One region of the Bacillus sp. MT94 genome, then DNA from elsewhere that is predicted to be linked to it. Evidence: riboswitches for the same ligand, from Rfam matches in the RefSeq annotation. Region 1 holds a riboswitch; each other region holds the start of a gene.
What was found. A riboswitch is a leader RNA that binds a small molecule or an ion and turns the genes downstream of it on or off. The one in region 1 is predicted to bind S-adenosylmethionine.
Positions count from the first base shown of each region.

Region 1 (2,203 bases):
TCGCTTACGGTGCTATCGGATTTGATGGTCAAAAACCTGTTAGTTTCTTGCAAGCAGATGGTTCGAAAGATATAGGAATTGAAATTTACACGTTATCAAAAACTTTCAATATGGCTGGCTGGCGTATTGCTTTTGCAGTTGGAAATGAAAGTGTCATCGAAACCATTAACCTATTGCAAGATCATATGTATGTTAGTATTTTTGGTGCAATTCAAGATGCTGCTCGCGAAGCACTATTAAGTTCACAGTCTTGTGTAGTAAATCTTGTAAATAGTTACGAATCTCGGAGAAACGCTCTTATTTCAGCTTGTCACTCAATTGGTTGGAATGTAGACATTCCAACCGGATCATTCTTTGCATGGCTTCCTGTACCAGAAGGTTATACATCCGAGCAATTTTCTGATATTTTACTAGAAAAAGCACACGTTGCAGTTGCTCCTGGTGTTGGATTTGGTGAACATGGCGAAGGGTATGTCCGTGTTGGTCTCTTGCATACAGAAGATAGATTACGAGAAGCCATTAATCGAATTGATAAATTAAATTTTTTCAAAAAGTAATTGACAACATGAAAAATATCTGACAAAATTCAGTTATCTTAAAAATTTAAACATTTCTAAATACTTCTTATCAAGAGCAGGTGGAGGGACGAGCCCGACGAAACCCGGCAACCGATCTACAATCGTAGACACGGTGCTAATTCTCGCAGCATTATGCTGACAGATAAGGAGCTGGTTGTAAAAAAACCTCTCCTTAGCTGAGAGGTTTTTTTATTTAACTAGGAGGTTATAACAATGAGCGGAATTATAGCGACGTATTTAATCCATGATGATTCACATAACTTAGAAAAAAAGGCTGAGCAAATTGCACTTGGTTTAACAATTGGCTCTTGGACTCATTTGCCACAATTACTGCAAGAACAATTAAAGCAACATAAAGGCAACGTCATTCATATTGAGGAATTAGCTGAACATGAACATACGAATTCGTATTTACGTAAAAAAGTAAAACGCGGAATTATTAAAATCGAATATCCGTTATTAAACTTCAGTCCAGATTTACCAGCAATTTTAACGACTACATTTGGAAAGCTATCCCTTGATGGCGAAGTAAAATTAATTGACTTAACTTTTTCAGAAGAATTGAAAGAACATTTTCCTGGTCCAAAATTCGGGATAGATGGGATTCGAAACCTTTTACAAGTGCATGATCGTCCCCTTTTAATGAGTATTTTTAAAGGAATGATTGGACGAAATATTGGGTATTTAAAAACGCAATTACGTGATCAAGCAAGTGGTGGTGTAGATATAGTAAAAGATGATGAAATATTATTTGAAAATGCATTAACACCACTTACGAAACGCATTGTATCTGGAAAAGAAGTTTTACAATCCGTATATGAAACATACGGACATAAAACGTTATATGCCGTAAATTTAACAGGACGAACTTTTGATTTAAAAGAAAATGCGAAACGTGCAGTGCAAGCTGGAGCTGATATTCTATTATTTAACGTATTTGCTTACGGACTAGATGTACTGCAATCACTTGCAGAAGATGATGAAATCCCAGTTCCTATTATGGCACACCCTGCTGTAAGTGGTGCTTATTCAGCATCTAAGTTATATGGAATTTCATCTCCATTATTACTCGGAAAGCTACTACGCTATGCTGGGGCTGACTTTTCATTATTCCCATCTCCATACGGAAGTGTTGCGCTAGAAAAAGAGGAAGCTCTTGCTATCTCAAAATATTTAACTGAAGACGATGCATTTTTCAAGAAGAGCTTTTCTGTTCCATCTGCTGGTATTCACCCTGGTTTCGTTCCCTTTATTGTACGAGATTTCGGTAAAGATGTTGTTATTAATGCTGGCGGCGGGATACATGGACATCCAAATGGAGCGCAAGGCGGTGGTAAAGCTTTCCGTACTGCAATTGATGCTACTTTGCAAAATAAACCACTCCATGAAGTAGATGACATAAATTTGCATAGTGCACTACAAATATGGGGAAATCCCTCTCATGAGGTGAAATTATGAGTATTCAAGTATTTTGTGATTTCGATGGCACGATTACAAATAATGATAACATTATGTCCATTATGGAAAAATTCGCACCACCAGAAGCTGAAGAAGTAAAGAATAGAATTTTATCACAAGAGCTATCTATTCAAGAAGGTGTTTCTCAATTATTTCGATTAATACCT
Region 1 covers NZ_JBXAEZ010000002.1:354,645-356,847, forward strand. The annotation lists gene AC1Q51_RS07440 (pyridoxal phosphate-dependent aminotransferase) at 1-557, shown strand, start outside; SAM riboswitch class I at 622-727, shown strand; gene mtnW (2,3-diketo-5-methylthiopentyl-1-phosphate enolase) at 792-2,036, shown strand; gene mtnX (2-hydroxy-3-keto-5-methylthiopentenyl-1-phosphate phosphatase) at 2,033-2,203, shown strand, end outside.

Region 2 (2,203 bases), on a different contig from region 1:
GAAGAAGAGATAGTGATGGCTCTTCAGGCGAATATCGGTTGTTTTGTCGTAGATAATTTCTTTGAATTAGAAGTTTTACACGATTTAGCGATGCAACATGGAAAGTTTGTGAACATATTAATTCGTGTAACGCCTGGAGTAGAGGCGCACACACATGAATATATTACAACAGGCCAAGATGATTCGAAATTTGGATTTGGCGTTTCAAACGGTCAAGCGATGCAGGCAATTGGATTTGCTTTACAAAAATCTAATTATAATGTGCTAGGGATTCATTCACATATCGGATCGCAAATATTTGAAACAGCTGGCTTTGTTCGAGCGATTGAAGTTCTTCGCCAATTTTTAGAAGAAGTGAGAGAGCAAACAAACTATGTAGTAAAAGTGTTAAATGTAGGCGGGGGATTTGGAATACGCTACACAGAGTCGGATACACCGTTAACTCTTGAGACATATGTGCGAGCTGTAACAAGTGCAGTGAGAGAACAATTTACTGTATGTGAATATCCATTGCCAGAAATATGGATTGAACCAGGCCGTAGCATTGTAGGTGATGCTGGGACAACAATTTATACAGTTGGATCTGTGAAAGATATTCCTGGTATTCGGAAATATGTATCAGTCGATGGTGGAATGACAGATAATTTAAGACCTGCTTTATATAGTGCGCGTTATGAAGCAATGTTAGCGAATCGAGGGAATGATGAGAATGAGGAACTCGTTTCGATTGCGGGGAAATGTTGTGAGAGCGGAGATATGTTGATTTGGGATATTCATTTACCGAAAGTCGCTTCTGCTGATTTACTAGCAGTTTCCTGTACAGGAGCCTACGGGTACTCGATGGCGAATAATTACAATCGGATTCGAAGACCAGCCGTTGTCTTTGCAAAAGGCGGAACATCGCAAGTAGTTGTGGAACGCGAAACATATGAAAATATTATTGGGAACGATCGCATACGTATTAAAGAGCTTGTTTAAATAGAAAAAGGAGTTGTTCGGATGGGCAATTCCTTTTTTGTAAAATAAAATAATTAAAATATATCGGAAAACTAGGATTGAAAAAAATCAGAATTGTGATAAAATACAAATACAAAGCTTATCAAGAGAAGCGGAGGGAACTGGCCCGAAGAAGCTCGGCAACCTGCTTATAGAAAGCAAGGTGCTAAATCCAGCAAAATGGAATCCATTTTGAAAGATAAGGTAAAATATATTACCGAACAGTCTTTTCGAAATGGGAAAGATTTTTTTTATGAATAAAAAGGGGGGCTGTTCGCGTGGGTGTACGGGAACATTTTGATGAAGTATCCGAGAAGATTGAAGCGATGCTTGCTGATATGAAATATGGCTCAATTACAATTGTTGTGCAAGATGGAAAAGTAATTCAGTTAGAGAAAAGTGAAAAAGTACGTTTAAAGTGAAAAGCGCTGACTAGAAAAACTAGAGGCGGTTTTAACCTATTTTCATTAGGTTAAAACCGTCTTTTTGCTTTTACAGGGGGAAAAAACATGTTGACGTATGAAACGTGGGAAGAAAATGTTGTTTCGTTTTCGGAAGAAGATGAAACAAAAGGCGCGTTATCAGTATTAAATTGGGCTTATGAAGAGTATAAAGATGAAATCGTCTACGCATGTAGCTTTGGGGTGGAAGGTATGGTATTGCTGCACCTTATAAACCAAGTAAATCCATCTGCTAAAGTTGTATTTTTGGATACAAGTGTTCATTTTCAAGAAACATATGAATTAATTCAAAGAGTGAGGGAACGATTTCCTTCATTGAATATTATAGAAAAGCAGCCAGAACTTACACTTGATGAACAGGCGAAGTTGCATGGTGAAAAACTGTGGGAGAGCAATCCGAATCTTTGTTGTAAGATTAGAAAAATTTTACCTTTAGAAAAATCATTAGTCGTGGAAAAAGCATGGATATCGGGCTTAAGAAGGGAACAATCAGAAACACGTAAGCATACAAAGTTTATAAATCAAGATCATCGTTTTCAATCTATTAAAGTTTGTCCACTCATTCATTGGACGTGGAAAGAAGTTTGGCGATATGTATACAAACATAGCTTGCCGTATAACCCGTTGCATGATGTTGGCTATCCAAGTATTGGGTGTGAGAAATGTACTTTACCTGTAGGGAATGGTGGCGATTCAAGAGATGGTAGATGGGCTGGGAAAGTGAAAACCGAATGTGGTCTTCATTA
Region 2 covers NZ_JBXAEZ010000003.1:35,054-37,256, reverse strand. The annotation lists gene lysA (diaminopimelate decarboxylase) at 1-978, shown strand, start outside; SAM riboswitch class I at 1,094-1,202, shown strand; gene AC1Q51_RS11855 (YezD family protein) at 1,275-1,418, shown strand; gene AC1Q51_RS11850 (phosphoadenylyl-sulfate reductase) at 1,506-2,203, shown strand, end outside.
Region 2: it holds a riboswitch for S-adenosylmethionine, as region 1 does, so the genes downstream of both, AC1Q51_RS11855 (YezD family protein) here and mtnW (2,3-diketo-5-methylthiopentyl-1-phosphate enolase) in region 1, are expected to answer to the same signal.

Region 3 (2,203 bases), on a different contig from region 1:
AACAATAATATATCCGCATTTGTTGTTAATAAACCCGCTAGAGAAACTGTTTGCTTTTGACCTCCTGATAATTCATGTGGACTTTGTTTATGAAACGTATGCATCTTCACCTTTCTTAATGAGTCCGAAACAATCTTTTTCATGTCATCTTGCTTTACACATTCATTTTCTAAATAAAAAGCTACATCTTCTTCTACTGTCAGACCAATAAATTGAGCATCTTGATCTTGCAAAATTGTTCCTACCTGCTTACTTTGTTCAAAAATACTTCCTTCCCTCGGGTCTTTACCGGCAATTAAAACGTTACCTGTACTAGTCCCTTCGTAAGAAAATGGGATTAGCCCATTTATACAATGAGCTAATGTCGACTTTCCTGAACCACTTCGTCCAGCAATTAGTACTTTTTCCCCAGGGTATATATGAAAGGTAATATCACTTAAAGTAGGCTGCGCAGCATGCCCATATTGAAAGGTGAATTGTTCAAACGAAATAATTGGTTTCATGTTAACATCCCTACTTTTCAATTTTTAAATGTGTATGTTTCTTATTAGATTTTGCCAAGCCAATTGTAAGTGGCAATCCAACTACTAAGAAAACGATAACATCGGAAATTGTTGCTCCTAATACTTGGATAACAATTTTGTCAAATGGTTCTCCCATCACAATAATATCGAATGCCCCAGCAAATATAATAGCAATGACAATACCAACTAGCCCAGTAATTGCTAAATAAGAAATATGCCCCTTGTTAAACGACCCGTTTTTCACACTAAAACCAACTCTTTTTTGAATAAGACCCATCGAAAAACCAATAATCCCTGAACTAGTAACCCAGCCCCACCAAATCCCCCATCCAGCAATCGTATCTGTTACGGTATGACCGATAAGTCCGATTAACAGTCCTGCCACTGGACCAAATAATGCTCCAAAAACAGTTAATATAGCTAATGCTGGTTTAATAAATGTATTCGGTGCAATAGAAAATCCCCAAAGTCCTAATATCCCGTATAATGCTGCTCCAATACCGATTGCTACTACTAACTTTGTTGATAATTTGTTCATTACAATTCCCCTCTCATATTAGTCAACTTTTATTACTCTATATTTAATTTAAAAATGAATTATGCATCTACACTCCCTTTCTATACAACAAAAAATGACCTCTTATATAAGAGGTCATTTTCTTTCACGTTCAAGAATCCTCTTATCTTTCAAAAAACACAACGTGTCCTCTGCGGAATTAGCACCTTCCTATAAAATTACATAGGGGTTGCTGAGGTTTCTTAGGGCCGTTCCCTCCACCTCTCTGGATAAGTATTAATTTGTAATTCGTATTATGGCACTAAAGAATGTAAATTTCAACACTTTTCTTACTATTTTTATTTTTTGTTAAATAGATCATTTAAATCATTGTATTCTTATCGGAATTATGAAATAATAAATTCAAAATCGTTTTGGGAGGAATGCATTATGAAAGTTATTGGTTTGATTGGAGGATTAAGTTGGGAATCTACATCATTATACTATAAACATATTAATACACTTACACTCTCTCAATACGATCAAAATGCAAAGTTAGTTTTATATAGTATGGATTTTGGTGAAGTAACTACTTTATTACAAAACCATCAATATGAAGAAGTGAAAAATGAACTAGTTACAGTTGCAAAGAAAGTTGAAAAATCTGGGGCTGAATGTTTATTAATGTGTTCAAATACCGTACATCTATTTGCCGAGGAAGTAGAACAAGCAATATCTATCCCGCTTCTTCACATTGGTGATGTAAGTGCTAAAGAAATGGTAGAACAGAATATAAAACGTATCGGACTATTAGGAACAAAACAAACGATGGAGCAAGATTTCTATAAATCACGATTAGCGAAATATAACATTGAGACAATTATCCCCAATGACGAGGAAAGAACTTTTATCCACCATGTCATATTAGATGAATTAAGTAGAGGGATCATTTCAGAAACATCTAAAGAAGAGTTATTACAAATTACAAAATCATTAATTCAAAATGGTGCTGAAGGTATATTATTAGGCTGCACTGAAATACCTTTACTCATCTCCCAAAATGATCTCACTGTTCCCGTTTTTGATACTGCTTTTTTACATGCAAATACTGCTGTGCAATTTGCTGGATAAGAATATACAAGCATAAAGGTGAGAACCTCTATGCTTGTATACAGTTACGACT
Region 3 covers NZ_JBXAEZ010000001.1:981,491-983,693, reverse strand. The annotation lists gene AC1Q51_RS04750 (ABC transporter ATP-binding protein) at 1-503, opposite strand, end outside; gene AC1Q51_RS04745 (ECF-type riboflavin transporter substrate-binding protein) at 514-1,062, opposite strand; SAM riboswitch class I at 1,202-1,317, opposite strand; gene AC1Q51_RS04740 (aspartate/glutamate racemase family protein) at 1,471-2,151, shown strand.
Region 3: it holds a riboswitch for S-adenosylmethionine, as region 1 does, so the genes downstream of both, AC1Q51_RS04745 (ECF-type riboflavin transporter substrate-binding protein) here and mtnW (2,3-diketo-5-methylthiopentyl-1-phosphate enolase) in region 1, are expected to answer to the same signal.